DNA from 4 places in the Micromonospora humida genome. Region 1 is predicted to be linked to each of the others. Evidence: riboswitches for the same ligand, from Rfam matches in the RefSeq annotation. Region 1 holds a riboswitch; each other region holds the start of a gene.
The links. A riboswitch is a leader RNA that binds a small molecule or an ion and turns the genes downstream of it on or off. The one in region 1 is predicted to bind cyclic di-AMP.

Region 2: another riboswitch for cyclic di-AMP. It lies ahead of JQX11_RS28315 (C39 family peptidase); the one in region 1 lies ahead of JQX11_RS33435 (C40 family peptidase).
Region 3: another riboswitch for cyclic di-AMP. It lies ahead of JQX11_RS16885 (coiled-coil domain-containing protein); the one in region 1 lies ahead of JQX11_RS33435 (C40 family peptidase).
Region 4: another riboswitch for cyclic di-AMP. It lies ahead of JQX11_RS19535 (coiled-coil domain-containing protein); the one in region 1 lies ahead of JQX11_RS33435 (C40 family peptidase).

Annotation. Positions count from the first base shown of each region.
Region 1 is NZ_JAFEUC010000006.1:373,026-380,657, reverse strand. Features, by position in the region: gene JQX11_RS15170 (ASCH domain-containing protein) at 1-235, shown strand, start outside; gene JQX11_RS15165 (LLM class flavin-dependent oxidoreductase) at 261-1,142, opposite strand; gene JQX11_RS15160 (bacteriocin immunity protein) at 1,208-1,471, opposite strand; gene JQX11_RS15155 (hypothetical protein) at 2,181-2,528, shown strand; tRNA gene JQX11_RS15150 (tRNA-Gly) at 2,618-2,691, opposite strand; gene JQX11_RS15145 (zinc metalloprotease) at 2,925-3,959, shown strand; gene JQX11_RS15140 (pyridoxamine 5'-phosphate oxidase family protein) at 4,034-4,588, opposite strand; gene dcd (dCTP deaminase) at 4,735-5,313, shown strand; gene JQX11_RS33435 (C40 family peptidase) at 5,363-6,403, opposite strand; cyclic di-AMP (ydaO/yuaA leader) riboswitch at 6,416-6,552, opposite strand; gene JQX11_RS15125 (C40 family peptidase) at 6,708-7,632, opposite strand, start outside.
Region 2 is NZ_JAFEUC010000017.1:117,003-124,634, reverse strand. Features, by position in the region: gene JQX11_RS28335 (S1 family peptidase) at 1-43, shown strand, start outside; gene JQX11_RS28330 (acyltransferase family protein) at 268-1,566, shown strand; gene JQX11_RS28325 (hypothetical protein) at 1,770-2,165, shown strand; gene JQX11_RS28320 (hypothetical protein) at 2,297-3,058, shown strand; cyclic di-AMP (ydaO/yuaA leader) riboswitch at 3,468-3,612, shown strand; gene JQX11_RS28315 (C39 family peptidase) at 3,872-4,723, shown strand; gene JQX11_RS28310 (hypothetical protein) at 4,787-5,791, opposite strand; gene JQX11_RS28305 (CDP-glycerol glycerophosphotransferase family protein) at 5,987-7,632, opposite strand, start outside.
Region 3 is NZ_JAFEUC010000007.1:318,380-326,011, forward strand. Features, by position in the region: gene JQX11_RS16870 (lipocalin family protein) at 199-801, shown strand; gene JQX11_RS16875 (helix-turn-helix transcriptional regulator) at 865-1,191, opposite strand; gene JQX11_RS16880 (carbonic anhydrase) at 1,429-2,169, shown strand; gene JQX11_RS16885 (coiled-coil domain-containing protein) at 2,312-3,337, opposite strand; cyclic di-AMP (ydaO/yuaA leader) riboswitch at 3,341-3,472, opposite strand; gene JQX11_RS16890 (YibE/F family protein) at 3,639-4,982, opposite strand; gene JQX11_RS16895 (hypothetical protein) at 5,247-5,777, shown strand; gene JQX11_RS16900 (DUF305 domain-containing protein) at 5,840-6,466, shown strand; gene JQX11_RS16905 (metal-sensitive transcriptional regulator) at 6,592-6,891, opposite strand; gene JQX11_RS16910 (heavy-metal-associated domain-containing protein) at 6,986-7,192, shown strand; gene JQX11_RS16915 (hypothetical protein) at 7,209-7,442, shown strand; gene JQX11_RS16920 (heavy metal translocating P-type ATPase) at 7,456-7,632, shown strand, end outside.
Region 4 is NZ_JAFEUC010000009.1:190,884-198,515, forward strand. Features, by position in the region: gene JQX11_RS19510 (cellulose-binding domain-containing protein) at 1-2,204, shown strand, start outside; gene JQX11_RS19515 (hypothetical protein) at 2,426-2,824, opposite strand; gene JQX11_RS19520 (hypothetical protein) at 2,979-3,122, opposite strand; gene JQX11_RS19525 (STAS domain-containing protein) at 3,478-3,840, shown strand; gene JQX11_RS19530 (SRPBCC family protein) at 3,939-4,406, shown strand; gene JQX11_RS19535 (coiled-coil domain-containing protein) at 4,479-5,537, opposite strand; cyclic di-AMP (ydaO/yuaA leader) riboswitch at 5,542-5,673, opposite strand; gene JQX11_RS19540 (cation diffusion facilitator family transporter) at 5,839-6,753, opposite strand; gene JQX11_RS19545 (HelD family protein) at 6,861-7,632, opposite strand, start outside.

The DNA of each region.
Region 1 (7,632 bases):
CGGGGTGGTCGAGGTGACCGGGATCGAGGTCGTCCCCTTCGCCGGGGTCTCCTGGGACTTCGCCCGCTCCGAGGGGGAGGGGGACCGGTCCATCGAGGACTGGCGGGCGGGGCACGCCGGCTACTGGGCGCGGGTCGGCACCCCGGTCACCGACGACACCGAGATCGTCTGTATCCGGTTCCGGCTGGTCTCGGCCGGCGACGGCGGGACGCCCACCGGCGACCTCGGCACCTGAACAGCCCCCGGGGACGGCACCCCGGTCAGGCCGTCCGCAGCTCCGGCAGCAGCCGGGTGGCGACGTCGGCCAGGACCGCCTCGTCGCCCGCGTACCAGCTGCTGGCCCGGGGCCAGTGGGTGATCACGTCGGTGAAGCCGAGCGCCGCCGCCCGCGCCACCTGCTCGGCGAAGAAGTCGGCGCTGCGCAGTGAGAAGACCGGTGCCGAGTCCAGGGAGAGGTAGCGGGGCAGGCCCGCCGGGTCGCGGCCGACCTCGCCGAGGGTACGGTCCATCCGGGCGCAGAGCGTCGCCACCCCGTCCCACCAGGCCGTCAGCTCCTCCTCACCGGTTCCGGTGGTGACCCAGCCCTGACCGAACCGGACGGCCAACCGCATCGACCGGGGACCGTTGGCGGCCATCACGAACGGCACCCGGGGTTGTTGCACGCAGCCCGGGTTGTTGCGGGCGTCCACCGCGCTGAACCAGTCTCCCCGCCAGGTGGTGCCGTCCTCCCGCAGGATCAGGTCCAGCAGTTCGGTGAACTCGCCGAAACGGTCCACCCTCGGCCGGGGCGGCAGCGTCTCCCCGCCCAGCACCGCCGAGTCGAAGCCGATGCCACCCGCGCCGAGGCCCAGCAGCAGCCGCCCAGCGGAGATGTCGTCGAGGGTGGTGACCTGCCGGGCGAACGCCGCCGGATGCCGGAAGTTGGGCGAGGCGACCAGGGTGCCCAGCCGGACCCGTTCGGTGACCATGGCGGCGGCGGTGAGCGTCGACATCGAGTCGAACCAGGGACCGTCGACCAGGTCCCGCCAACCCAGGTGGTCGTACGTCCAGGCGTGGTCGAAGCCCCACTCGTCCACCTGCTGCCAGCGCCGACGCGCCTCCAGCCAGCGCTGGTCGGGAAGGATCACGATGCCAATCCGCATGATCGCCAGCGTACGTCCCGCCCCGCCCCCGCCCTTCCCGCGCCGGGTGCCCGCGCGCACGTGGGTCAGGCAGGTCGGGTCTGCTCCTCGGTCTCCGACCACGGGACCGCCTGCATCGCGATCGGCCGGTAGGCCAGCGCGCGGTCGACGACCTCGGTGGCCGTCAACTCCGGGGTGGTCGTGAAGATCAGATCGGAGACGTCCGGACAGACGAGGTCGCGTTCGAGTCTGTCCAGCCAGTCGTTCAGCTCGCCGTCGTCGGCATAGTCGAGCCGCATGATCCGCTCGACGAGGGCTACGGCCTCGTCCCGGGTCAGCTTCGCCGGCACGGCGACCTCCTCGGAGCAGGGTCGATGGCACCCCACATGATCCTCGACGGGGAAGTGTCGAGGTTTCCGCCCCAGGCTGTCGTCCGGGTCGGCCCGGGAGTGCGCGGGTCGGGTGGTCCTGGCGCGTCCTTTCGAGCTGATGTCGTCAACGAATCAGGCACGGTGAGTGGGGCGTGACAGGTGGCCCGGCGGATGGCAGGCGACGAACGACGTGCTCTGCTGACGTCGACACCGCTTCGGCCGTCGGTGTGAATCGTTCACGTCATCAGGTCTAAAGGACCCGCACGTGTGTGTCCGCTCCCCCCGCAATACTGGCCCCGACGGCTTCAGGCCGCCGGGGTCACCGCCTGGGTAGCGTCAGCCCTGACAACTCGCCGGCCGGAGCCACTTCACGCAGGTGTTCAGTTCCGGTGCGGTGTGGGGGTGCGATACCGCTCCGCCGGATCACGAGCCCTGGTGAAGGTCGGTCGGGCATGTCATCATTCAGTGAGCGAAACGTGACTCGATATGGGGTTCCCTCGTCAGTGCCCGACCACCGGGCCTGAAGCGAGGGCGCTCGATATCGGCGCCACGTAGCGCTGACGAAAAAGGGCCAGAGGAGCGAAGGGAGACGTAGCCGCGACCTCAGGGTCGCACGCGGTACGCCGGGCACCTGCCCCTGCGTCCCGCATGCCCGCTCGTCAGTACAGCTACGTAAAGGATCAACGCCTTGAACTCGGAGACGATCCACGCCTTTGGCGTGCTTTTGCTCCTACTCGCCGGGATCATCTTCCTTTCGTTCGTCGCCTGGCTCACCTTCTGCTACGCGATCGCCCGACTGCCCAACGGAGAGGTGCTCGTTCGGCAAGCCCCGAAGGTCATCGAGGCATTCGACATCAGGAGCTGGGGAGATGTGCTGCTGCCCTGGCGGATCATCACGCGCGGCCTTCACGGGATCGCCGTGTCGGCAGCCAGAGACCCCGGTGGGGTGAGTGGCGAACCGCAGAGCCAGCAGACGAAAGTGGCTACCGGCCCCGCCGAACAGGGGCCGTCGCCACCACCGCCGACCGGCCCGTAATCGCCTGCCATCGGCACGGTGCGCCCTGGTTGGCCGCTAAACATCGAAGGCCCTGACTCGGATTCGCATCCTGGTCAGGGCCTTCGTGATGGAGCGGGTGACGGGAATCGAACCCGCACTGTCAGCTTGGGAAGCTGATGTTCTGCCATTGAACTACACCCGCAAGCGGCACCACTGTACCTGAGGTGACCACACCCGCGCACCCGGGCACCCCCGCGCGTCGTCGACACCGGTCGTGACCATCAGAACACGAAGGGTGCAAAAGAAACGGTCAGATGTTTCACACAAGCGGTTTGGGGACGTTCTCAAACGTGTCGATCAGTTGTAACGTCACCCCCACGTTCACGACCTCGGTGCGACATACCCCCTGTCGCGCCGCCAGAAAGAGGTGGGCCCATGGGACTGCGTCCCAACCTGCTGACCCGGCGTGCCGCCGGTGTCGCGTCGACGACCTTCGCGCTGCTGTTGAGCACCGCTGCGGTGGGCGTCGTACCTGCGGCTTCCGCGTACTCCGCAGCTCCCGACAACACGTCCTGTGCGGAGCCGGCCGACGCCCACGCTGACGTCCACTCCGACGCCCGCGTCCGTGGCGGCAGCAAGGCCGCCCACAAGCGGCACGACCCGAACGAGCTGACCACCAAGCAGGTCCAGGATCGGGAGGCGGAGTTCGCCGCCGCCCTGCGCAACGCGAAGCTGCGGTCGAAGTCCAGCTACCGCACCGGATCGACCGAGGGCACGACGGTGGCGCTGGCCGGGATCAACGTCCCGGTCGTCGTGCACGTCATCCAGCGGGACAGCACCCGGGCCGGGGGCAACATCCCCGACTCGATGATCAACTCGCAGATCAGCGTGCTCAACCAGGCGTACAGCGGTGCGACCGGTGGGGCCGCCACGGGTTTCACCTTCCAGCTCCAGAAGATCAACCGGGTCACCAACGCCTCGTGGTACCCGATCGTGCAGGGCTCCTCGGCCGAGCGGGCGATGAAGACCTCGCTGCGCACCGGCGGCAAGAACACCCTCAACATGTACCTGGGTGAGCTGAGCGACGACCTGCTCGGCTGGGCGACCTTCCCCAAGCGCACCCTGGACGTGATGGACGGCGTCGTGGTGCTCGGCGAGTCGCTGCCGAACGGCACCGCCACCAACTACAACCTGGGCGACACCGGCACCCACGAGGTCGGCCACTGGCTGAACCTCTACCACACCTTCCAGGGTGGCTGCTCGGGGTCGGGCGACGGCGTCTCGGACACCCCGGCCGAGCGTGAGCCGGCCTACCAGTGCCCGACCGGTCGGGACACCTGCACCGCGACCGGCAAGGACCCGATCACCAACTTCATGGACTACACCTACGACTCGTGCATGTACCAGTTCACCGCTGGGCAGGCGAGCCGCATGGTGAACGCCTGGAGCGCGTACCGCGCGTCGGCCTGACCCGGCTGGCACGGCACAGCGTCAGGTGCCGGCTCCGTCCCTTGGGGACGGGGCCGGCACCGTCGTTTCCGGGGTCAGGCGGCGGTGCGGCGGGTGTCGAACCCGTGCCGGCCGCGCCGGGACGGTCGCTGGTCGGGCAGGCCGGCGACACCGTGCCGACCGGGAACCGGGTCGAGCCAGACCTGCACGGCGGGACGCCCGGCGTCGCCGCCGAACGGGGCACCGTGCTCGCGCCGGGTGAGCATGGCGACGTCGACACTGAACTCGAAGAGCCGCCAGTCGACCTGGGGCGCGGCCCGACCGATCTCGGCCACCAGCGCCACCCGGGCCGGATCGGTCACCGGCTCGGCGCGACCGGCGACGTATGCCTCGTCGTCGCTCTCCTCCGGCGGGAACGAGTGGAGCGCGTAGCGGCCGTCGCGTTCGAGGTCACGCCGCTTGGGCGAGTCGACGACGAAGCAGAACAACCCGCCGTCGGTGACCAGCGGGCAGACCGGGTGCACCCGGGGACCGCCGTCGGCGCGGACGGTGGCCAGGTAGCCGAAACCCGACCCGTACTGCTGGAGGAGAAGGCGGATCCCGTCGGCGAGGCGGGGCTCGTCGGCGGCGAATGCGGACCAGGATGCCATGCGGTCATCCTATCGAACAGACGTTCTAAAATCAGTCCGACACGCAGGTCGAACGGCCCGACGTACGCCTCGGAGCCAGCGACGACGCCGGCCGGTGGGGCGGCCCGGTGGGCGGGTCCGGCCGGGGCGCTGGATATGGTGTCCCGATGCTGCTCTCCGACCGGGACCTCGTCTCCGAGATCAAGGCGGGCGCGCTGGCGCTGGAGCCGTTCGAACCGAGTCTGGTGCAGCCCTCCAGCATCGACGTGCGCCTCGACAAGCTGTTCCGGGTGTTCAACAACCACCTCTACACCCACATCGACCCGGCGATGCAGCAGGACGACCTGACGTCGATGGTGGAGGTGCCGGCGGGCGAACCGTTCGTGCTGCACCCGGGCGAGTTCGTGCTCGCCTCCACGCTCGAGGTCATCTCGCTCGGCGACCAGCTCGCCGGCCGGCTGGAGGGCAAGTCGAGCCTCGGCCGACTGGGGCTGCTCACCCACTCGACCGCCGGTTTCATCGACCCGGGTTTCTCCGGCCACGTCACGCTGGAGCTGTCGAACGTGGCCAACCTGCCGATCACCCTCTGGCCGGGCATGAAGATCGGCCAGCTCTGCATCTTCCGGCTCTCCTCGCCGGCCGAGCACCCGTACGGCTCCGCGGTGTACGGATCGCGCTACCAGGGCCAGCGTGGGCCGACGCCCAGCCGCTCCTGGCAGAACTGGCGCACCTGGCCCATCGGCTGACGCGGCGTGCCGTGTCCGGGCCCCGGGTCCGGGGCCCGGACACGGTGGCTCAGCCGGGTCGGCCGTAGCTGTTGACCGGCCCGTCGTCGACCCGCTTCATCGTGATCGGTTTGCCCGCCTGGGAGGCGTGCACGACCCAGCCGTCCCCGACGTACATCCCGACGTGGTGCAGGTCGGAGTAGTAGAAGACCAGGTCGCCGGGGCGCAGGTCGGCCCGGCTCACCCGGTCGGTGACCTGGCGCTGCTGCCGGGCGTTGTGCGGCAACGACACCCCGGCCTTCGCCCAGGCGGCCATGGTCAGCCCGGAACAGTCGTAGTTGTTCGGGCCGGCCGCGCCCCACACGTACAGCTTGCCGATCTGGGCGCAGGCGAACTTGACCGCCGTACCGGCCGGGCCACCGGGGTAGCCGGCGGGGCAGGGGGCCGGGCGCAGCTTGCCGCCGCCGCCGTTGCCGTAGACCGTCAGCCGCAGCTTCTGCAACCGGTCGATCTCGGTGTTGATCTGCTTCTTGCGGGCCGCGAGCTGTGCTTCGGTACGGGTGAGCTGGGCGACCATCTCGTCCAGCGGTGCCTTGGTCGCGGCGAGTTCGTCGCGGAGCTGGGCGACCTCCCGCACCTCGCGCTGCTGGCGGCTGGCGAACCGGTCCAGCAGCCCCAACTGTTCGACCACCTGGCTCGGGCTGCGGCTGCCCAGCAGGGCGTTGACGGTGGACACGTTCTCGCCCTTGTACGCCTGCACGGCGAGGCCGCTGACCTGGTTCATCGCCTGGTCGACGCGGCGTTGCAGGGGGGCGATCCGCTTGCCGAGCGCGTCGGCCTGCCGGCGCTTGGCGGCGAGGTCGATGCGGGTGGCGTTGTGCTGTTCGATGAGCGGTTCGAGCTTGTTCCAGTCCTGGTCGATCTGTCGCTCGATCTCGGCGACCGAGGGGTCGGCGTGCGCTGCCGTGGGGCCACCTGTCAGTACGACCGCGGCGGCGGCCAGGGTGGCGAGGGTGGTGGTGAAGCGGGACCAGCGTGGGCGCGGCACCGTCGTGTTCCGGGCGACCTGGGTCGTCCGGTGCGACGGTGGCCGCGGGGCATGGTGTGCCACCGGGCTCCGGGCTCCTTCTTCCTCGACCGCCTACCGGGTTAGCTGACGGGTTCGGGCGGGAAGGGAGCGCCCTACCGCGGTGGTCGCGGATTCACCCCGGCGTACCTGGGTCCCCGGCTCGCCCGGAGGCGACTCGGCGGTGCCGGTCGACGCCACCCCGGGCGGGGCGGACCTGGTGCCGACCGACGATTGACCAGAGTAGAGACGCTCGTTATCGATCCGCAACCCGCCGGGCCGGCACACTCCGTGACCGGAAAACACGCAACCCCCGGCCCATCGGGCCGGGGGTTGACGTATGTGCTGGTCAGGGGCGGCGGAAGCCGGCCACCGGCATGTAGTTGATGCTGGTCACCTGGACCGGCTTACCGGTCCGGGGCGCGTGCACCATCATGTCGTTGCCCAGGTAGAGCCCGACGTGGTGCAGGTCGCTGAAGAAGAACACCAGGTCTCCGGGGCGGGCCTCGGAGCGCGGGATGGCCTTGCCCTCGTTCCACTGCGCACCGGTGAAGTGGGTCAGCGAGATGCCTGCCGCCTTGTACGCGAACTGGGTGAGCCCGGAGCAGTCGAACGAGTTCGGCCCGGTGGCGCCCCAGACGTACGGGTCACCGACCTGCGCGCAGGCGGTCGCGATCGCGGTCCGGGCGGCGGAGCTGACCACGCCGTTGATCGTGGGGCAGCCGTTCACCTTCACCGTGGTCTTCGGCATCGCCGCCTGCAACCGCTTGATCTCGGTGTTGATCTGGGTCTTCTTGGCCGCGAGCTCCTTCTCCTGCTTCACCTCGGCGGCGATCAGGGTGTCGAGCTTCTGCTTCTCGGCGTCGTACTTGCGGCGGACCACGAGCACGGCCTCGACCTCCCGGCGCTGCTCGGCGGCGAGCCGGTCCAGGATGGTCAGCTGCGTGGCGAGGGTGCCCGGCTTGGTGGTGGTGAGCAGCGCGCTCAGCTCCTGCGAGGGGCCGGACTTGTAGTAGCGGGAGGCGAGGTCACCGACCCGGCCCAGGGCGAGTTCGCTCTGCAGGGCCAGCGGCTCGATCTTCTTCTGGAGGTCGGCCGACTTCTTGCGGTTGACCTTGAGCTGGGCCCGGACCTTGTTGTAGTCCTCGATGGTGGGTTCGAGCTGCTCCCACTGCTTGTCGAGAGCCGCCTCGATCTCCTCGGGCGACGGCGCGGCGTGGGCCGGCACCGCGAGCATCCCGGCACCGACGGCGACCGCCGCGACCAGGGTGAGC
Region 2 (7,632 bases), on a different contig from region 1:
GGAGAGCCGGGACTGGATTCTGAACGTCATGGCGACGGTGTAGTCACCGACGCCGGCAGCGGGCCGTCCCTCCCACGGGGGGCGGCCCGCTGCGGTGTCCGGGGTGCCAGGGGCGACGCCGGTGTTCCGGCCGGTGCCGAGCGGGTAGGGTGCCCGGCGGCGGCCCCGCCGGGGGGCCGTGACCGCCCGTCGCGGGATCGCTCGGGGGCAGCGCGGCGTGCAGGCTGCCCCGGGCCGTGCCGACGACGCGGCCGAGGAGGGAGATCCGTGGTGCCGAGCCGTGTCGACGGGGAACTGACCACCACCGTCAGTCCCGGCGTGCGTACCCGGTCCGCGAGTGCCGCCACCGCGAGCCGGCTGCCGTCGTTGACCGGGTTGCGCTGGATCGCCGCCATGCTGGTCTTCGGCTACCACGTCGGCACCATGCGGATCGTCGCCCAGCCCGACGCCAAGGCGGTGGTCGACTGGCTGTTCACCCTGGGCCTGTCCGGGGTGCAGTTCTTCTTCATCCTCAGTGGCTTCGTGCTGGTCTGGTCGGCCCGCGACGGCGACCGGCGGCGGGACTTCTGGCGTCGGCGGCTCGCCAAGATCTATCCCAACCACGTGCTGACCTGGGCGGCGGCGCTGCTGGTGATGTGGTGGTTCGCCGACCCGGTGGTGCCGCGCGCCGCCCTGGAGAACCTCTTCCTCGTCCAGGCGTGGGACCCCACCCCCGGCTACTTCTACAGCATCAACAACGTGAGCTGGTCGCTCTCCTGCGAGCTGTTCTTCTACCTCTGCCTGCCGCTGGCGCTGCCGGCGATCCGGCGGGCCCGCTCCGGCCTGCTCTGGGCCGTGGTGGTGGCGGTACCGTTGGTGATCCTGGCGCTCTGGCCCGGCCAGCAACTGCTGCCCGAGGGCAGCAACTGGTGGTTCACCCAGGTCTTCCCGCTGGTCCGCTCCACCGAGTTCTGGCTGGGTGTCGCCGCCGCCGAACTGCTGCGCCGTGGTCACTGGCGGGGTCCCGGGCTGCCCCTGGCCAGCGTGCTCTTCGTGGTCGTCTGGGTGGCGGCGCATTGGATCCCGGCCGAGATGTGGGCGGCGCTGCTGTCGGTGGCGTACATCCTGGTCATCCCGGCGGCGGCCCGCGCGGACGTGCAGGGTCGCTGGTCCCCGTGGCGGCACCGCACCCTGATTTGGCTCGGCGAGGTGTCGTTCGCCTTCTACCTGGTGCACGTGCTGGTGATGATGACCGTGCTGCGGCTCACCGGGCACTGGGGCGTGGGGTTGTCCGGCTGGTCGGGGCCGCTGGCCGTGCTCGGCTTCCTGGTGGCGAACCTGGCGCTGGCCGCCGCGCTGCACCGCTTCGTGGAGACCCCGATGATGCGCCGCCTCGCCCCCCGCCGCCGCAAGCCAGCCGCCCCCTCCGCCGCCGCTGGTCCTGGCGTTGCCACCGCCGGCACCCCGGCTGCTCCCGGCGCTGCCTCCGCTTGCGGCGACGGCGTCGTGCCGGGGCCGAGGGGAGCCGGTGACGGGCCGCGTGACGGCCGTCCCGTCGAGTACGCCGGGCCGCGCGACCCCCACTGACCCGCCGTCACGACCTGTTCTCCCCGGTCCCGCCGGCGTGGCCCGGCTCCTGCCCTGGCGCGTCGGCCGCGCAGCTTCCCTCCATCCTGGACACCCCCGGCTCTGCCGCCCCAGAACCCGGGTGACCTGCTCCTCCGTGTTCTCGGCGCGGCGACACGCCCGGCGGTGCTGCGGGCCGGTCGGCGCGGCGGTAGCGTGGTCACGTGTTCCCGGTCGCGCTCACCAGTCCCCTGTGGTGGGTCGCGCGCGGGATGTCCCGGCTGCTCGCCGGCCTCGCCGTCGCACTCGCGTTCGCCGCCGCCGGCCCGGCGCTGTCCGGCCCCGCGCTGTTCGATCCGGTCCCCGGCGCACTGTCGGCCGATGCGTCGCACTCCTTCCCCACAGCTGTGGCCCTCGACACCCCGTTCGGTCGGGGTGACGGCATCCGCGCCGACGGTCGCGGGACGGAGCGGGTCGACGTGGTGGCGACCGACCGGGTCGACGCCGGCCTACCCGCCGTGCCGGCCGGTCCGGCACGGGAGCTTCCGACGGCCACCCTGCCGACACCGGCCGGTCGGGTGCCCGCCGCCGCCGGGCCCCGGGCACCCCCGGCGGGCTGACCCCGCCCCACCGGGCCCGCCCGCCGCCACCACAGCCACGATCTCGTCCCCGTACCGGCCGGACGTTGCCCGCAACGGTCCCGCCCCGGTACGGCCCCGATCCGCCACATCCGCCCGCGAGGTGTCGACCCGTGAACACCGTGCTCTCCCAGTTCCTGATCGGGGTGCCGACCGCCACCGCGATCTGGTCCCTGCTGCTCGTCCTCGCGCTGACCGGCCTCGCGGTCCTGGTCGCCCGCCCCGAGCGGGACCAGGCGACCGAGCTGACCCCCGTCGTGCCGCCGCCGGACGACCCGCCCCCGGTCGCCGACCTGCGCCGCTACGCCGAGGAGGTGGCCGTCGCCGCCGCCGGGGCCGCGCAGACCGCCCGCCGGCACCGGGCCGCCTGGCTGGCCGCCCAGGACACCCTGGACCGGGCGTGGCAGGCGTACGACGAGGCCGAGACGACCGCCCGCCGGTTCGTCGGCGCGGGGGCGCTGCCCAGCCCGCGTACCCCCCGGACACCTGCCGAGTACGCGGGTCGGGAGCGGTGGCTGCACCAGGAGGCGGTGGCGGCGCACTGGCGGGGCGAGTTGTCGGTGGAGCGGCTGCGGGACGTCTTCGCGCACCGCGACGGCTGGGACCCGCGCCGGCACCCCGTCGAGCACGAGGTGATGCTCGCCCGGGCGGTCCGGGAGGACCGGCGTGCGGCGTACCGGGCGGCGGCCTGGCGGGAACGCGTCGCGTGGCGGGACGCCGAGTTGGCCGCCGAGGCCGCCCGTTCCCTGGCCGTCGAGGCGTACGCGGCGACGCAGCGGGTGCGGCCGGGCCGGGTCCCGCTGCCCCGCACCGCGACGTCGGCGGCGACCCGCCCGACGCGTGCCACCCGCTGGCACCCGGCCCGGGTCGGCTGACCACCCCGGGACCGCCGCCTCGGACGAGACTCGGATCGCCCTGCCCCGGCCCGGCCCGGCCCGGCCCGCCCTGCCCAGGGACGCCGCTGGCCGGGAGGCCGGAGCTCGGGGGCCGAATTGTTATTTTGGGCCGGTGTGGGGGGCGTCACGGCACGGGGGAACCGGACAGGCGGTCACAGGCGGTCACATCGACTCTGATGATCACCGGAGGTTGCGGACGGGTCGTCCGGTTGTCGCCCGGCCGGGCTCCGACGAGGCTTCGTCCCCGGGGCTGGCCTTTGCTGCCCGGCTGCCCCGGAAAATCGTCGACTCGACGATGTTTACGCAGCTCACGGGGCTTGGCGGGAGGGAAGGGCGGCCAGTAGTGTCGCTGCGGTCCGGTGCGGTTTCCGATCGCAGGAGGCGACGCCGCACCGACCCGCTCAATCGTGCGAGTCACGAACCGGGGACCCACATGCACCACCTGGGGTGAATCTCCGGGCCACGGCCCGGGGTAGGGCGATCTTCCCGCCCGAATCCGTCAGCTAACCCGGTCGGCGGCAGCGGAAGGAGTTCCATCCTCGTGCAGCATGACCCCACCCCCTCGGTTGTCCCTCCACCTCGGTGCCGGGGTACCGCCGGACCGTCGCGCCTGAGGCGCTGACCCGGCCGTCCACCCCGCCGCCCGACCCCGTCGGGCGACCCGCCGATCCGTCCGGCTCCCGTCGGGCGGTCCCTGCCGAACGAGCGGCTGAACACCCGATCCGCGCGTGGCGTACCCGCCACGTGCCGGTCCGGCGTGCCTGGCCGCCTCGCCCCGTGGAGGAACACCCCGTGAAGCACCACATGAAGCGTCAGCTCCGCCGACTGGGCGCCCAGCGCCCGTACCGGATGGTCGTCGGCTCGGCGGCGGTCCTCGTCCTGGCCGCCGGTGGCACCGCCCTGGCCGCCGGGATCGACGACGCCCCGACCGACCAGCAGCGCGCCACCGCCGTGGCCGAGACCGCCCCCCGCCTCGACGACGTCGCCAGCCGCGCCCAGGCCCGGGTGGCCACCCCCGCCCCGACCAGCCCGTCGGCCACCCCCTCGGCGAGCCCCACCCCGTCGCCGCGCGTCACCCGGGCCAAGGTCCGCGCCACCGCCGACCCGGACCTGACCCGCAAGGCGGCCCCGAAGCCCCCGTCGTCGAAGGTCCTGCGCTACGACTACCAGGCCCAGACCACCTACTACTACTGCGGCCCGGCGGCGGTGCGCAACGCGCTCAGCGCGGCCGGCATCGAGCGTGGCCAGGACGACCTCGCCGCCCAGCTGGGCACCACCGAGATGGGCACCAACTCGGCCGAGGACACCACCCGGGTGCTCAACGCCGTGGTCAAGGGCGACCCGTACCGGACCCGGATGTTCGCCGGCACCCCGAGCGACGCGCAGGTCGAGCGGCTCCGGGCCGACGTGGTCGCGGCGGTCACCGACCAGCGGGCCGTGGTCGCGAACGTGGCCGGGGACGCCACCGACCTCGACGGCGGCTGGCACTCCTTCCCCGGGGGCCACTACGTCGCCGCTGTGGGCTACCGGGACGACGGCCGTACCGTACGGATTGCCGACTCGGCCGACCCGTCCCTGCCGGCCTACTGGGTCAGCGTGACCACCCTGGCGAACTGGATCGCCACCCGGGGCTACTCGGCCTGATCCGTAACCCGCACGGGACGGGCGTCGATCCATGTGGGTCGACGCCCGTCGCGTGTCACGGGATCAGTAGTCGATGAAGCCGTACAGGGCCAGGTGGTTGGACTTCGTGCCGGTCACGGTGTGGCCGATCGGGGAGGACCGCACGGCACCCTTGACGAAGAGATAGTCGATCTTGCTGGAACCGCTGGTGGCGGCCGAACCGTAGCCGGTCATGCCGAAACCGTTCAGCGTGCTCGCCGCGATGCCGGTCCGGTTGGCGTCGATGCCGACGATCCGGATCGTCGAGGCGTTCAGCAGACTGGTGGCGTCCGCCCCGATGTTGATGCCGCTGCCGGCGATGCCGGTGATCCCGTCCCCGGCGCAGGCATTCTGCCGGTTCTCCTGCGGTAGGTGCATGGTTGCGGCGAACACGCTGGTGCCGGTTGCCTTGATGGTGAAGCGGGCCGCGATGGCGCTGGTCCGCTTCCACTTGTAGTAGTCGGTGGTGTCCGGGTCGCTGTTCGGCGGTTTGTAGAGCGTGCACCCGGCGCCGCCGCCGTAGGCGGTGCCCGGCTTCAACCAGCCGGCGCTCCAGTACTTGGAGACGTCGCCGCTGGCGAGGCTCAGCGTCCTGGTGTTCCAGATGATGGCATTGGTCTGCTTCTTCTTGAGGTCACCGAGCGTCTGGGAGCTGCACTTGTGAGTGCTGCCCCACGGCTCCGGGTCGCTCCAGACGACGATCGCGCTGTAGCTGCCGGCCGGGTAGCCGAACTTGGCCGACAGTTGGTCGGCGTACGCCTCGGCCTGGCCCGTACCGCGAACCTGCTGCACGATGAGCAGGTCGGGGGCCGCCACCCCGGCAGTCCCCGTCGCGCCATTGTCGTCCACCAGCATCGAGGTGAGATGATCCGGCCCGGAGATCCGGGTGCACGTCCCGTCGGAGTTGTTGACCACGAGGTTCTCGATGTTGTTGTTGTAGACCCGCAGCACGCGGTCCGCTGCCGCGGCGGTGCCGGCTGCCCCGGTGGACCGCGCAGACGCGGGTACCCCCGACAACGGGGTGAGTGCGGCGACCATGAGGACCGCCATCGGTGCCGACCAGTGCCTTGACCGCAAGGAACCGCTCCCATCATGGGCTGGTGTGATGGGAGTTGGCCACCCATCCAGAGGCAGCGGACTCTACCGCGATCATCGTGTGCCGGCTGTCCCGTGCGGTTGCCCGGCGGCACCGCCATCGGGGCGTCCACGGCCGGGGATCCGGACGTGCGGGTACCGCCGCGACTGTCAGGCGTGGGGGGAGAGGGGGGCGGGCTTCCGAGGGGCCGGCGGGGTCCAGCCCGGCTCCAGCTCCCGACGGGCGGCGTCGAGGAAACCGTCGGCGTACGCGTCGGCGGGGAAGTCGCCCAGGTAACGGCGGCGGGTGTCCCAGCGGGCCGCCGCCAACGGGTCGGTGTCCAGCAGGCCGGTCAGCACCTCGTCGAGGTTGGCCATGTCCCGGCGCAGCACGTAACCGGAGCGGGCCAGCGGGAACCGGGTCAGGAACTCGTCGCCGTCGACGCCCAGGTCGGTCACCGCGTACGGCTTGCCCGAGTAGAGATAGTCGGAGATGACCCCGGAGACGTCGGAGACCAGCGCGTCGGAGCGGTTGACGCAGTCGGTCAGGCTCAGCTCACGGCTGGCCGCCGCCCCCCACAGGTGCTGCCGGCCGGTACGGGTCCGGTCGGCGGCGAGCAGCTCGGTGAGCCGGGCCAGCTGCCGGGCCGAGGCCGGGTTCTGCCCGGTGTACGGGTGGGCCCGCAGGATCACCGTGGCGCCCCGGTCGAGCAGCCGGCGCAGCAGCGGCTCGGCCACCGGCAGCGAGCAGTAGTTGGCGTCGGCGTGGTGGCCGGTCCAGGTAGGGGTGTAGAGCACGGTCGGGGCGGTCAGCGGGCGGGCCTCCCGGCGTACCTCGATGGCTTCGACCTGCGGGCGGCCGACCACGACGAACTTCTCGGCGGGGATCTCCACGCCGGCCCGCGCGTACCGTTCGATCGCCGCCGGACCGGCCACGAAGATCTTGTCGAAGATGGCCGAGACCGGGTTGGCGCTGGGGGCCTTGTCGCTGTCGCCATGGTGCAGCTGCACGTGGGTGAGCTGGGTGAACCGGATGCAGTGGCTGTTCTTCGCCCCGTGGTTGACGTAGAACGCCACCCGCAGGCTGGGCACCAGCGCCTCGTCCATCGCCTTGAGGGTGGGGCAGTAGACCACCGGGGCGCTGGTCGCGGCGGCGATCGTGGGCAGGAACTCCGGCTCCCGCAGCAGCACCAGGAACGGCCGGCCGAGCCGCTCCAGGTAGGGCAGCCACATGGTGACCTGGTACTCCGAGCCGGGCGGGGCGGAGAAGTAGAGCAGGAACTCCGGCTGGTGCGCGCGCAGCGCCCGGGTCACCGGGCCACCCCCGCCCGACGGCCGGAACCGCCGCCGGGCCAGGTCCAGGCCGACCGCGCCGCAGCCGGCCGCGACCACCAGCACGACGGCCAGCGCGACCACGGCGGGCAGGGCGAACGCGGCGGCCACCGCCACCACCGCGAGCAGCCCCAGCAGGATGCCGTCGAGGCGGGCGGCGACCAGCGGGGTCCACACCCGCACCGGCAGGTTCGCCGCCCGGATCTCCAGGTTGCCGGCGTCGCGCAGCGGCCCCACCAGCAGCACCAGGCCCAGCAGCACCAGCGCGGTCAGCGCCAGCACCGGATCGAACCCGTCGTCGAGCCGGCGGGCGTGGCCGACCAGGATGCCGGCGGCCAGCAGCACCGTCTCGGCGACGATGCCGGCGTCGGGGCGGACCCGGCGTTCGTAGCCGGCGGCGGCGAGCGCGGCCACCGCCAGGGCCAGCCCCCAGCCGGTCGCGCCGGTGAGCGCCACCACCAGGAAGGCGAGCACGGCCAGGCCGG
Region 3 (7,632 bases), on a different contig from region 1:
TGACCCGACCGCAGGAGTGAGTCGGGCCACGGTGTGCCGTGTGGACGGACCGCTCCCACCAGGGATACGGCCATTGACCTGCGCCTGGATGCATCGACGAGAATGAGAATGCCGACAGTTTCCGGCCGGTGGGTCCGGGCAATTCCGCCGACGGCGTGACGCTGCGTCGCGCCGGACCGACAGACCGGAGGAGACACCATGGGAGTACGTCGTCAGGTCGTCGCGGCCGTCGCGGTCGCCGCGGCGGCGGTGCTGGCCACCGCCGCACCCGCGCAGGCCGCGCCGACCGCCGTCGACACCGGACCGCTCACCCCGGTGGCCGACGTCGACGTCGAGCGCTACGCGGGCGACTGGTACCAGGTCGCCGCCATCCCGGCCATCTTCGAGATCCAGTGCTACAAGAACGTGACGGCGCGGTACGACGTCCAGCCCGACGGCACCATCGGGGTCCGCAACACCTGCCGCACCATCGTGGGCACCACCAGCGCGGTCACCGGGCGGGCCCGCAGCGAGAACCCGCCGGCCGACTCGGCGTTGACCGTCTCCTTCCTCAAGCTCGGCGGTAGGTGGATCTACCTGGGTGGGCCGAACTACGTGGTGATCGGGCTCGATCCCGACTACCGGTGGGCGGTCGTCGGCGACCCGGACCGCAGCACCGGCTTCGTCCTCTCCCGGGAGCCGGCGCTGACCGGGGCGCAGACGGCGGCGGCGAAGGCGGTGCTCACCGCCAACGGCTACGACCTGTGCGACTTCCGCACCACCCGGCAGGACGGTGGCGGCGGAGCCGGCAGCTTCTGCTGACCCTCCATCCGCGACGGCCCGTCCCCGCCGGGGCGGGCCGTCGCCGTGTGCCGGTCCGGCGGCTCAGGACCCGGCGTCGGCCGGGTCGGGGCTGAAGAGGGCGAGCAGGGCGCCGACCTGGCGGTCGGCCTCGGCGGGGTGCCGGAAATGGCCGCTCGGGTTGAGCGTGTACTCGTTGCGCCGGCCGACCCGGGTACGCCGCAGGTAGCCGCCGGCCTCCAGGTCGGCGACGATCGCCTGGGCGGCCCGTTCGGTCACCCCGACCTCGTCGGCGACGTCGCGGAGGCGGGCGGTGGGGTTGCGGGCGATGGCGAGCAGCACATGGCCATGGTTGGTGAGGAACGTCCAGTTCCGGGTGCTCCCCGTGCCGCCTGTCGCCATGCCGGTCATGGTATGGCCCGTACCTGGGAGACCCGTCGTCGGCCGCCCCGACGGGTCGGGCCCGGGGTCGCCCGCCGATCCGGTGCGCGCCCCGGGTCCGACACGCCGTCGACACCGCGCCGACCGATGCCTGAAACGTGTATCACGAAATCTTGACGTACCTTTAGCTGCGTGTGACCGTGGGGACACGGCCGTCGTCGCCGCCGGCCGGCGTGACCAGGTGCGATTCCGGACCGAGGTGAGGCAATGGCCCCGATCACTCCGACCCAGGCGTTGGCCGAGTTGCAGGCCGGCAACCGGCGGTTCGTCGCCGGTGTGCCCCGTCATCCCAACCAGGACGCCGGGCACCGCACCGCCGTCGCCGACGGTCAGCATCCCTTCGCCGTCATCGTCGGCTGCTCCGACTCCCGGCTCGCCGCCGAGATCATCTTCGACCGGGGTCTCGGCGACCTGTTCGTGGTCCGGACCGCCGGCCACACCGCCGGGCCCGAGGTGCTCGGCAGCGTCGAGTACGCGGTCACGGTGCTCGGCACCCCGCTGGTGGTGGTCCTCGGGCACGACTCCTGCGGTGCGGTGCAGGCGGCCCGGGACACGGCCCGCACCGGCACCCAGCCCCCGGGGCACCTCTACTCGGTGGTCGCCGCCGTCGGGCCGAGCTTGCGCCGCGCGGCCCAGCAGGGGGTGCACGACATCGACGGGATCGTCGACATCCACATCGCGCAGACCGTCGAGGTGCTGCTCGGCAACTCGCCGGTGATCGCCGCCGAGGTGGCCGCCGGCCGGTGCGCGGTGGTCGGCATGTCCTACCGACTCGCCGCCGGCGAGGTCCACCAGGTCGCCCCCGCCCCCGAGCTGTCGGAGCCCACCGCCGCGGCGTCCGAGCCCGCAGCTGTGCCCCCCGGGCCCGCCCCGGCCCCCGAGCCCGCCGCCGCGGTGCCCGCACCGGCCGTGTCGGCCGGTGCCGCGCCGGCACCCGTCGCCTCCTGACCCGCACCCGGTCATGACGAAGGCCGCCCGGCTCAGCCGGGCGGCCTTCGTCATGCACCTCGATCAACCCTTCGGGGCCGATGGTGCGGTATCCGGGAGCCCGGACACCGCACCATCGCCGCCACGGTGTCGATCACGGTCGCTACAGCAGTGACACGTGGACGTGGTCGGTGTGGTTGGACGGCCCCGAGTACGAACTCCAGCCGTTGGCCGGGAACCAGATCTGCCGGTTCCAGATCACGTAGTAGATGCCCAGACGGTCCGAGTTGCGGATCAGGAACGCGGCGAGGTTGTTGCCGTACATCCGGGTGTCGTTGTTGTGCCACGGGCTGAACCCGCTGTTCTGCAACGACCAGTCGCACGCCCTGCCCTTGGGGTGCTCCCACGGCCCGCCGGGGCGGTAGCAGCCGACGAACCGGTTGAACCCGGCCCGCTTGACCTCCTTGTACATGTGCAGCGTGCGCGGGGTGATACAGCCGGACGTGGTCGGGTCGTTCTCGCTGCACGACTCCCCGCGCCAGTCGCCGTTGGCGGTCTGGCCGGGGGCGACGCGGGCCACCGGGGACGTCGCGTCGACCAGGCCGCCGGTGAAGCCCCGGCCGCCGACCAGGGCCAGTGCCTTGTCGGCCTCGGTCTTCTTCTTGGCCATCAGGTTGGCCTGCTTCTGCTGCTCCCGGACCTCGGCGTCGACGGCGAGCTTGGCCTGCTCGGCCCGGGTCTTGACCTTGTTGACCTCGGCCAGCTTGCCGGCGTTGACCATGTTCAGCTCGTCCAGGGCGGCGGCCCGGCGGACGAAGGCGTCCGGCGCGTCGCTCTCCAGCAGCGCGGCGACCGCGCCGACCCGACCCGTCCGGTACGACTGGGCGGCGATCTCGGTGACCTGCGGGGCCAGCGCCGCCAGCTCCTGCTCCGCCTTCTCCACCTCGATGGCGTATTCGAGCTGGCGCTTCTTGGACTTCTCCAGCCGGGTCTTCGCCGCCGAGTACTCCCGGTTGGTGGCCTCGATGACGTCGGTGAGCAGCTTCGGCTCGTCGTCCTCCTCGTGCCCCGAGGGGGTGGGCGCGTTGGGCGCGGCCGTCGCGGGGGCGGCGGCCGGTCCGGCGACGATCGCCAGGGCGGCGAGTACGGCCACTGCCGGCGTCAACCAGCGGCGTAGGGGTGCCGTCACAGTTTTCCCTTCCGTCGACCGCCGACCGGGTTAGCTGACGGGTTCGGGACGGAAGTGGCCCCTACCGCTGGCGCGGATTCACCCCAGGTGCTCGGTTCCCCGGCTCGCCGTACGGCGATTGGGCGGTGGCACCGCTGGCGCCGGTGGGCGCCTTCGGCGGTGACCGGCAGCGAGGTTACCCGAGAGTCGTACCGGGGATCTACGCCCGCAACCCGACCAAATGAGTATTTTCCCGATAGCGAGGGGTAATCAGTGACGCGACCGACAGGCGCGACCTCGCCTCCGGTCACGCAGCGCAGTGTCACCATGCGGTGTCCGTGCTCCCTTCCGGGTCTGGCCACCGTGCGGGGGCCGGGGTGGACGGTTCGCCGTGCCGGGGCGCGCTCAACGCCTCCAGCGCCTCGGCACGGTCGGGGGCGGGACGTGGGGTGGGCGGCGGCCCGGCCGTACCGGTGTCGGCCGGTCCCCGCCCGGCGGTCACGACCAGCGCGGCCAACCCGGTGGTCAGCGGCACCGCCGCCACCAGGCCGAGGGTCGCCACCGCGCTGCGGACGATCTCCTGGGCCAGGAACTCGCTGGTGAGGATCTGGCTCACCGGGCGGCTGTCGGCGGTGAGCAGGAGCAGCAACGGCAGTGACGCGCCCGCGTACGCCAGCACGATCGTGTTGACCGTGGACGCGATGTGCGCCCGGCCGACCCGGGTCGCCGCCCGGTAGAGCTGCAACCGGGACAGCCCCGGGTTGGCGTGCGCCAGCTCGGTGACGGTGGCCGCCTGGGTGACCGTGACGTCGTCGAGCACGCCGAGCGACCCGATGATGATCCCGGCCAGCAGCAGGCCGTGCAGGTCCACGTCACGCTGGTACATCGACAGCGTGGTGGCCTCCTCGCTGCCGTACCCGGTCAGGTGGGTGGCGGCGGTGGCCAGCGTGCCCAGCACGCCGGTCAGCACCAGGCTGCCCAACGTGCCCAGCACCGCCACCGAGGTCTGCGCGGTGATCCCGTGGGTCAGGTACAGCACCACGAACATGATCAACGCGGCGCCGGTGACCGCGATCGGCAGCGGCGCGCCCCCGGCGGAGATGCCCGGCACCACGAAGGTCAACAGGATGGCGAAGCTGGCCCCGAGGCCGGCCAGGGCGGCCAGTCCGCGCAGCCGGCCGAACGCCACGATCGCCGCCGCGAACAGGGCGACCAGCCAGAGCAGCGGCATGCCCCGCTGGTGCTCGGCGATGTGGTAGCTGCTCGCCGACGGATCGCTCGGGTCGGCCAACGCGACGAGCACCACCTCGTCGCCGACCGCCACCGTCGGCGCTCCCGGCCCGGACGGCACCGGCGTCTGCACCTCACGGCCCGCGTCCGGCCCCTGCTCGACGGCGACCGTCACCGTCCCGCACGGCCCGTCGGCCACCCCGGGGGGGCCGTCGGGGGTCTGCGGCGCGGGCGGGCACGGTTCGGTCACCACCCGGGTCACCGTGCCGTGGTGGCGGGGCACCTGCTCACCCTGGTCGATCTTCGGGGTCGCACCGGGCCAGAGCACCAGCGTGGCGATCACCGTGACCACGATGAGCGGCACCACCGTCATGACGAGGAGCCGTCGCACCCGCGGCGGGGTGGACGGAGCGGGACGGGTGTGGTCGGCGCCCATATGTGCGAGTTCTCCCAACGATCCGGGACGGGATACGTGTCAGCCGGCCAGCCGGTTCACCACGGACGGCGGGTCATCGTCGGACGATGGTAGCCACCACCCCGGCCCGCCCGGTTCGCCCTGCCCACGGTAGGTCGAGGCGGCGGGCCGGCACCGGCCGGTCCCGGCAGCCACCCCGTGCCGGGCCTCGACGGGCCGGGCCCCGACGCGCGCCGACCCACCCGTACCGGCCCGCCGGGCGGCCCGGACGGCTAGCGTGGAGCCGTGCGGCGGGCGGGTACGGCGACGACGACCGGGCGGTGGCTGCGGCTGCTCCTGCTCGTCGGCACGCTGCTGGGGCTCTCCGCGATGCACACCCTCGGCCACGACGCGCACCCGGGCGGCGGCCACCCCACCGGCCACGGCACGTCGACCGACGACCCGCACCGGCCCGCCGCCGACAGGTCGTCCGTCCCCGTGCCGGCGGCGGACCTGATGCACCTGACCCCTGAGGTGTGGGGTGTCCCGGTCGGTCCGGGGTGGGGCGTCGCGGTGGCGGACCCGGTCCTGCGGGGGTGCGGGGACGGGTGCGCGGTGGCGCTGCCCGCCGGCCCACCCGGCCCACCCGCGACGGTGTGGAGCGTCTGCCTGGCGGTGCTCGGGGCGCTCACCGTGACGGTGCTGGTGCTGCTCTTCGCGGTGCGGTCCAGGCCGGCCGGGGTGTCCCGTCCGCCGTCGCGGCCCCGGGAGCCGCGCGCCCCGCCACCCCGTCCGCTCGGGCTCCGCCTCGCCTCGGTGTCGGTACTGCGCAGATAGGACGCCCCGACGTGGCTCCGCCGCGTCCCGCGTCCGTCTCCGTCGTACCGAAAGGTCTGCCCGTGTCCCCTCGTCGTCGCGCGTGCCGTGCCATCCTGGCCGGCGTCGCGCTCAGCACCGTCGTCGCTCTGTCCGCCTGCGGCGGCGACCACTCCACTGGCGGCCACGGCCGCCCGGCCGTGGGTGCCGCCCCGGCCGCCTCCGCGTCCGCCGGGGTCGCCCCGGCTGACGTGATGTTCGCCCAGATGATGATCCCGCACCACCGGCAGGCGGTACGGATGTCGGAGCTGGCCGGGAGCCGGGCCGCCGATCCGGAGGTCACCCGGTTGGCCGAACGGATCCGCGCCGCCCAGGCCCCGGAGATCGCCACCCTGACCGGCTGGCTCACCGCCTGGGGCCGGCCCGTCCCGTCCGACAGTCCGGCCGGCGGTCACCTGCCGGGGATGGACCACGGCATGCCGGGGATGATGTCCGACGCCGACCTGGCCCGGTTGGAGGGGGCGACCGGTCGGGACTTCGACCGGCTCTTCCTCAGCCTGATGATCGCCCACCACGAGGGTGCGATCACCATGGCCCGGCAGGAGGTGGCCGACGGCCGGCACGCCGGGGCGCGGAACATGGCGCAGCAGATCGTCGCCACCCAGCAGGGCGAGATCGACACCATGCGGAAGATCCTCGCCCGGCTCTGACCGCCACCCGTGAGGCGTCGCGGGGCCGGACCCCACCAGCCCCGCGACGCCGGGCGGGCCGGGCTCCCGACCGGTCCGCCCGTCCGGTGCCCCGTTGACCGCAGGTCGCCGACGGGCGGGCCGGGTCAGCCGCGTTTCATCAGGCGGCCGACGGCGGCCATCATCTCGGCGGCCATCTCGTCGGCCCGGCCCTCGGCGGCCCCCTCGTGCATGCAGTGCCGGGCGTGGCCGTCGAGCAGCCCGAGGGCGACCTTGTCCAGGGCGGCCTGCACGGCGGAGATCTGGGTGAGCACGTCGATGCAGTACCGGTCGTCGTCGACCATCTTCTCGATGCCCCGGACCTGCCCCTCCACGCGGCGCAGCCGCGCGAGCAACTGGTCCTTGCTGGCGGTGTAGCCCCGGACCGGGGTGCTCGGTGTGGTCATGGCGACCAGGATAGCTTACCCCCGGGGGGTATGCTACGGTCGCAGGGCGGCGTACCCCTGGGGGGTATGTTGGACGAGTGGAGGGGAGAGTCGCATGATCACGAACTACCAGGTGACGGGCATGACCTGCGGGCACTGTGTCAGCGCGGTGAGTGCCGAGGTGGGTGCCCTCGACGGCGTCACCGACGTCCACGTCGACCTGGCCTCCGGCCGGGTCGCCGTCACCAGCGACCGCCCGCTGGACACCGCGTCCGTGCGGGCCGCCGTCGACGAGGCCGGCTACGACCTCGTCGAGGCGTGACGGTCCGGGGCGACCGATGAACACACCGACCAGGCTGGGCGGTTTCGCCCTCGCCCTCGCGGTGGTGTTCGGCGCGGCGTACGGGGTCGGCCAGCTGACCGGCCCCGTCACCCCGCCCGCCGGGACCCGCCACGACCCCGCGCACACCCCGCAACCCATCCCCAGCCCCGTTGGTCCCGAGCCCACCACCGACCCGACGCCGAGCGTGACCGTCACCGGCACCGGCGGGGCCGGTCACACCCACGGTTGACCGGAGTGCCGCGATGACCCCGACCACCCAGAACCTGCCCACCGCGCCCCACCAGATCGAGCTGGCCATCGGCGGGATGACCTGCGCCTCCTGCGCCGCCCGGATCGAGAAGAAGCTCAACCGGCTCGACGGCGTCGAGGCGAGCGTCAACTACGCCACCGAGAAGGCCACCGTCCGGTACGCCGACGGC
Region 4 (7,632 bases), on a different contig from region 1:
ACGGCCTGTGGCGCAGCACCGACTTCGGGGTCACCTGGGCCAAGGTGGCGAACTTCCCCAACGTCGGCAACTACCGGGCCGACCCCAACGACACCACCGGCTACCAGAGCCAGAACCAGGGTCTGACCTGGGTCACCTTCGACAAGAGCACCGGTACGGCCGGCAATGCCACGCAGACCATCTACGTCGGCGTGGCGGACAAGGCGAACCCGGTGTACCGCTCGACGAACGGCGGCACGAGCTGGGAGCGGATCGCCGGGCAGCCCACCGGCTACCTGGCCCACAAGGGGGTGGTCGACCCGGTCGGCGGCTTCCTCTACATCGCCACCAGCGACACCGGCGGCCCGTACGACGGGGGCAAAGGTGACGTGTGGAAGTTCAACCGGGCCACCGGCGCGTGGACGCAGATCAGCCCGATCCCGTCGTCCAGCAGCGACGCCTACTTCGGCTACTCGGGGCTGACCATCGACCGGCAGAAGCCGAACACCCTGATGGTCGCCACCCAGATCTCCTGGTGGCCGGACGCGATCTTCTGGCGCAGCACCGACGGCGGCGCGACCTGGAGCCGGATCTGGGAGTTCGGCAGCTACCCGGAGCGCACCAAGAAGTTCAAGATGGACATCAGCTCGGTGCCGTGGCTGACCTTCGGGGCCAACCCGGCCCCGCCGGAGGAGTCCCCGAAGCTGGGCTGGATGAACGAGTCGGTGGAGATCGACCCGTTCGACTCCAACCGCTTCATGTACGGCACCGGCGCGACCATCTACGGCAGCACCGACCTCACCAAGTGGGACACCGGCGGCCAGCTCACCATCAAGCCGATGGTCAAGGGCCTGGAGGAGACCGCCGTGCAGGACCTGATCAGCCCGCCCACCGGGGCACCGCTGATCAGCGGGCTCGGTGACATCGGCGGGTTCCGGCACACCGACCTGGACGCGGTGCCGCCGATGCTGTTCACCCAGCCGGTCTTCACCACCACCACGAGCCTCGACTACGCCGAGGCGAACCCGGCGACGATGGTCCGGGCCGGTAACTTCACCGACGCCGACCGCCCCAACGACAGCCACGTCGCGTTCTCCACCGACGGCGGGGCAAACTGGTTCCAGGGCAGCGAGCCGGGCGGGATCAACAACGGCGGCACGGTCGCCGCCGCCGCCGACGGCAGCCAGTTCGTCTGGGCCCCCGGCGACGCCGGGCAGCAGGTGATCCGTTCCGTCGGGTTCGGCAACTCGTGGACCGCCGCCACCGGCATCCCGGCCAATGCCGTGGTCGAGTCCGACCGCGTCAACAAGAACAAGTTCTACGGCTTCAGCGCCGGCAAGTTCTACGTCAGCACCAACGGTGGGGCCAGCTTCACCGCGTCCGCCGCCACCGGCCTGCCGGCCACCGGGAACGTCAAGTTCAAGGCGGTGCCCGGCAAGGAGGGCGACATCTGGCTGGCCGGTGAGGGCGGGCTGTGGCGCTCCACCGACTCCGGGGCCAGCTTCACCAAGCTGGCCGGTGTGTCGGCGGCGGTGAACGTCGGCTTCGGCAAGGCCGCCCCCGGGCAGACGTATCCGGCGGTGTTCACCTTCGGCACCGTCGACGGCAAGGCCGGCGTCTACCGCTCCGACAACACCGGCGCGGCCTGGGTGCGGATCAACGACGACCAGCACCAGTACGGCAACGCGGGCGAGGCGCTGACCGGTGACCCCCGGGTCTACGGCCGGGTCTACCTGGGCACCAACGGCCGGGGCATCCTGGTCGCCGACCGGCTCGGTGGCACTCCCACCCCGACGCCGACCACCCCCGGCCCGACCACGCCGCCGCCGACGACCCCGCCTCCCACCACGCCGCCGCCGACCACCCCGCCCCCCACGACGCCTCCGCCCACCACGCCGCCGCCGACGACTCCGCCGCCCACCGGTGGGTGCGCGGCGACGTACAAGGTGACCGGGTCGTGGCCGGGTGGCTTCCAGGGTGAGGTGACCGTGCGTAACACCGGCACCAGCGCGATCGCCGGCTGGACGGTGAACTGGACGTTCGCCAACGGTCAGACGGTCAACTCGCTCTGGGGCGGCACCTTCACCCAGACCGGGGCGAACGTCTCGGTGCGCGACGCCGGGTGGAACGGTGCGCTCGGGGGTGGCGCGAGCACCAGCATCGGCTTCACCGCCAACGTGACAGGCGCCAATGCGGTTCCGGCGGTGACCTGCACCAGCCGCTGACAACTATCAACTATCCGACACCTGCCGGCTCCGCTCCCCGACCGGGAAGCGGAGCCGGCGGCATGTCCGGGCTGAGAGTGGTCGACTCAGTGGTGGCGAAGTCGCGGCATCCACCCCGGGTCTTTACCGCAACATCGCCCCAGCGGGGGCGGATCGAAGACGGCGCAGGCCCCGGTCGACGCCGAGAAGCGTGACCGGGGCCTGTGCGTGCCGTGGAGCGGTCAGTCGTCCAGCCCGACGGGGGAGTTCGGCCGGTCCACGTCGACGAACTCGATGTCGTCGACGGCCCGGTCACCCCGGCTGCCGGCGGCCCGCGCGGCGGTGCCGGCGGCCCAGCCGATCGCCGCGCCGACCAGCGCCGCGCCGATCAGCAGGGTCCAGGGCAGGGCCGGCCGCCGGCCGGCGAGCGCGTCGAAGGCGAGCGTCGCCCGACGGCGGGCCTCGTCGGCGGTCGAGCCGACCAGGTCACCGGCGTCGGCCAGCCCCGAGTCCCGGACCGACCGGGCGGCGTCCCGGACGCTGTCACCGGCGGAGTCCACCGCCGAGAGCAGGTGGTGCCAGGCCTGGTCGGCGATCCGCTCGGGCTTGCTGCGGCGCTCCAGAAGGTTGCTGCCGATCATCGTGTTACCTCCTCGAATGCCGAAGTCTGCGGCCACTTCGGAGGTCGTCTCCGCGCCGCAGCGGTCCTCGCACCGACCGGTCACCCGGCCGGTGTCCGAGCAGTGCCCCGCCCGGCCGGGTCGCAAACCCGTGCGTACGGGTGACCGTCACCGCTCAGCGCACCGAGACCACGGTGGTGGCGCGGGCGAAATCGTCCCCGTCGTCGTCATCGTCGTCGTCCCCGCCGCCGAAGCCGCAGGCCAGGACGAGAGCGAGTAGTGCGCCGACCCCGGCCAGCCCGAGCAGTCTCCTGAGCATCGATCCGTCTCCTCGATCGTGGTGACCCATCTCTCGCCCACGGTAGGCACCCCGCACAACCTGCACCGGGGGAGTCGGCGGGCCGCGTCGGGGAGCCGGCGGGGCTCGCCCGGCGCACCGCGTCCGGGTGTCGGTGGACCGGGGCCGCTACTCTGGGACGGTTGGAACGGCCGAGCTGGGCCGTTCGTCTGAGGAGAACAGGACCAGCAACGGTGCGGAGAGGGACGGTCCGGTCCGTCCGGATCCGCGAATTGCTCATCCCGAGGGGTGGCGACCGAGGCCATCGGAGGAATACTCTCGGTCGCGGCCCGCGTACTGATGAGGCGCCCGGGGACGGGCGAGTGGAGGTGCTCGCGTGAGCCTGTCGATCGTGAAGTCGGTCCTGCCGGCCGGTGTCATCGAGATCGCCCCCCGTGGTGAGATCGACGTCGACACCGCCTACGAGGTACGTGAGGCGATCGCCGAGGTGCTGGCCAAGGGTCGGCCCGCGCGGATCGAGCTGAACATGCGACTCGTCACCTTCATCGACTCCGTCGGGATCAGCGCCATGGTCGCCGGCTTCCAGACCGCCGAGGTCAGCGGCGTCAAACTGATCGTCACCGAGCCGAGCCGGTTCGTGCACCGACAGCTCTGGGTCACCGGCCTGCTCGGGCTCTTCGGTGCCCCGGAGCCGTACTTCGCCGGTGCCGCCACCCCGGAGGTCCTGCCCGGCGCCTGACCGGGCCACCGGTCGGCGTCGACGCCACTGACCAGGGACGTTGCCAGTCCGTCTCCGGTACGGCACGATCGTGCGACCGACGACGGTCAGGAGGCCCGGTGGTCCGGCGGGAGAGCTTCAGCTACACGGTGCAGGCGCGCTGCTCACCGGCGGACGCGATGGCGCTGCTGAGCGACCTGTCCCGGCAGGAGGAGCTGCATCCCCTGATCGTCCGGGTGCGCCGGCTGCCCGCCCGGCCGGGTGCCCTGGCCAGCTACGCGATCACCGACCGGCTGGAGCTGGGGCCGCTGCGGTTCCCCGTCACCTACCAGGCCGACGTGCTGCTGGCCGGCGACGACGAGATCGTGACAGTGGCCCGCCAGCAGCCCGGCACCACCGTACGCAACCACACCCGGCTGCGGATGGAGGGTGACCTGCTGCGGATCGACGTGGAGATCACCCTCGCCGCGCCGGCCCCGCTGTTCGGCTACGCCTTCCGGCAGGCCCGCGCCGCCCACCTGGGGTTGGCCAGCCGCCTCGGCGCGGTCCTGGACAGCCGGGCCGGCGACCCACCCCCCGCCGGCTGACGACCGCCGACACCCGCCCGGACGGTCGCGCCGCGGTGGCCCGCCCTGAGCGGACGGGCCACCGCGCCGGGATCAGATCATCGACAGGTGCACGTGGTTGGTGTGGTCGCTGGACGGGTCCCCGTTGCCCCCGCTGTACGCCTTCCACCCGCTGCTCGGCAGCCAGATCCGCTTGAACCAGATCACGTAGAGCACACCGAGCCGGTCGGCGTTGCGGATGAAGTACGCGGCGAGGTTGTTGCCGTACGTCCGGTCGCCGCCACTGGCCACCCCGCCGAAGCCGCCCTTCTGGGCGGCGAAGTCGCACGCCCGGCCCTTGGGGTGCTCGCCGGAGCCGCTGGGCCGGTAGCAGGAGACGTACCTGGTGAAACCGGCCGCCTTGGCCTGGTTCAGGGCGTTGAGCGTACGCGGGGTGATACAGCCGTTGGCCGGCGTCGGGTCGTTGACGCTGCACGACTCGGACGGCCAGGAGCCGTCGGAGTTGCGGGGTGCGCCCTTGGCGTTGCTGGTGGACGTGCCGTCCGAGCTGCCGGAGTCGCGGGAGGTGGGGGCCGGCTTGTCGGCGGCGGCCACCGCCAGCGCCCGCTCGGCCTGCTCCTTGCGCTTGCCCATGGTGGCGACCTGCTTGCGCTGTTCGGTGATCTCCCGGGTGACCGCCGCCCGGGTCCGGGTGGCCTGGTCCCGGGTCTCGATCATCGTGCGCAGTTCCTGGTCCTCCCGGGTGGCGACCGTCTCCAGCGCCGCCGCGCGGTCCAGGAAACCGCTCGGGGTGTTGCTGTTGAGCAGGGCGGACATCGGCCCGAGCCGGCCGGTGCGGTAGGCCGCGCCGGCGATCTCGCCGACCTTGGCGGTCTGCGTGACCAGCTGCCCCTCGATGGTCTTGAGCTGTCCGTCGAGTTCCTGCTGGCGCTTGGTGGAGCGCTCCAGGGCGGCCTTGGCCTCCAGCCAGCCCTTGCTGGCGGCGTCGAGCTGGTCGCGCAGCGCCGGGGTGCCGCCCTCGTCGTCGTCGCCGGGGGCGGCGAGCCGGGTGGCAGGCGCGGCGGCGGCCGGGGTGAACGGTGCGGCCGACACGCCCAGGGCCAACGCCGTGACGACTGCGGCCAGCAGCCGCGTGGTGGTGCGTACGTGCATGCGGATGTCCTTCCGTCAGCCGCCGACCGGGTTAGCTGACGGGTTCGGGACGGAAGATCCCTACCGCTGACGCGGATGCACCCCAGGAACGTGGTTCCCCGGTTCGCCCGGGCGGGCGATTAGGCGGCGGCCTCTGCCTGGCGGAGACCGGGGCCGAGCCTACCGGTACGCGAGTGACGCCTGCCTACCTCGTGACTGAGGGTACGAGAGTGAATACCCTCAAAAGGTTCAAACGACGCAAATTTCCGCGATCTCTGTGCGGGAGTACCCGGCGGGGCTGACCGTCCGGCCCGGGGCGGGGTCACCAGTGGGCGGGGCCGCATGCGCCGGGGCTCGCCCCGGGCTCGACCTGGAGGGTGGCGTGCTCGATGTGGAAGTCCTCCCGCAGGGCGCCCCGGGCGGCCGCCAGCACCGCGCCGACCTCGGCGTCACCGGCCAGGGTGAGGTGGGCCGAGGCGACGTCCATGCCGGAGGTGAGCGTCCAGACGTGCAGGTCGTGCACCTCGGCGACACCGGGCACGGCGGTCAGCCGGTCGTGCACGGCGGTCACCGGCAGGTGCTCCGGGGCGGCCTGGACCAGGATGCGCACCGCCGCCCGGCCGAGCCGCCAGGTGCGGGGCAGGATGAACACGCCGATCGCCACGGCGACCAGTGGGTCGGCCCACCACCAGCCGGTGCCGGCGATCAGCAGCGCCGCCACGATCACCCCGACCGAACCGAGCAGGTCGCCGAGCACCTCCAGGTACGCCCCGCGCAGGTTGATGCTCTCCTTGGCGCCCTCCCGCAGCAGGCCGAACGCGACGATGTTGGCGAGCAGGCCGAGCACCGCCACCACCAGCATCGGGCCGGCCAGCACCTCGGGTGGCTCGCCGAACCGGCGGACCGCCTCGATCAGCACGTAGACCGCGACCCCGCTGAGCAGGACGGCGTTGGCCAGGGCGGCGAGCACCTCCAGCCGGTAGAGGCCGAAGGTGCGCTGCGGGTCCCGGGCGGCCCGCCGGGTGGCGGTGATCGCGGCCAGCGCCATCCCGATGCCGAGCACGTCGGTGAACATGTGCCCCGCGTCGGAGAGCAGGGCCAGCGAGCCGGTGCCGAAGGCGGCCACCGCCTCGACCACCATGAGCACGGCGAGCAGCCCGAACGCCGCCCAGAGTCGACCCCGGTGCCGGTGCGCGGCGTTGCTCACCGTCGCGCTGTGGTCATGACCTGCGCCCACGTCCACACCCTCCGTCGCCGCTGCGGACCCGCTCCAATCTATGCTCACATCGCTATGTATGCAAGTGATGGTCGGACGTCCGGCCAGGTGGGCCGGGTGCCGGTCGGTCAGCCGGTCGGCTCGACGGTGGTGAGGCGCTGGGTCGCCCGGGACAACGCCACGTAGAGCGTCCGCACCCCCGAGCCCGGATCGGCCCGGATCTCGCCGGGGCAGACCAGCACCACCCCGTCGTACTCCATGCCCTTGGCCTGGAGGCTGGTCACCACCTGCAGGCGCGCCCCACCCCGGTCGCCCAACCAGCCGGCGACCTCGTCGCGACGGGGCACCGGGGTGATCACGCCGACCGTCCCCGCCACCTCGGCCAGCAGCGTGTCCACCGCGTCGGCCGTCGTCCGGGCCAGCTCCGCCGCCGGCACGTGCAGCGCCACCGGATCCACCCCGGTGGAGCGCACCGCGCTCGGCAACTCCAGGTCCGGGTAGAGCCGGCGGATCTCCGCCGCCGCCACCGCGAAGATCTCCGCCGAGTTGCGGTAGTTGGTGGAGAGCGTGAACCGGTGCCGCCGCCGCCGGCCCAGCGCCTGGTCCCGGGCCCGGTCCAGCTCCGCCTGGTCACCCGTCCAGGCGGTCTGCGCCGGATCACCCACCACCGTCCAGGAGGCGAGCCGACCGCGCCGGCCGATCATCCGCCACTGCATCGGCGAGACGTCCTGCGACTCGTCGACCACCACGTGCGCGTAGTCCCGGTAGTCCTCCGGCCGCTCCCGGGCCGCCGCCCGCGCGGCACGCTGCCGCTCCCCGAAGGTGCTCAGCTCCCGGACGCCACCGGCGAGCTGGAACGGGTCCCGCCGGGCCTTCTTCGGACGGACCGGCTGGCCCAGC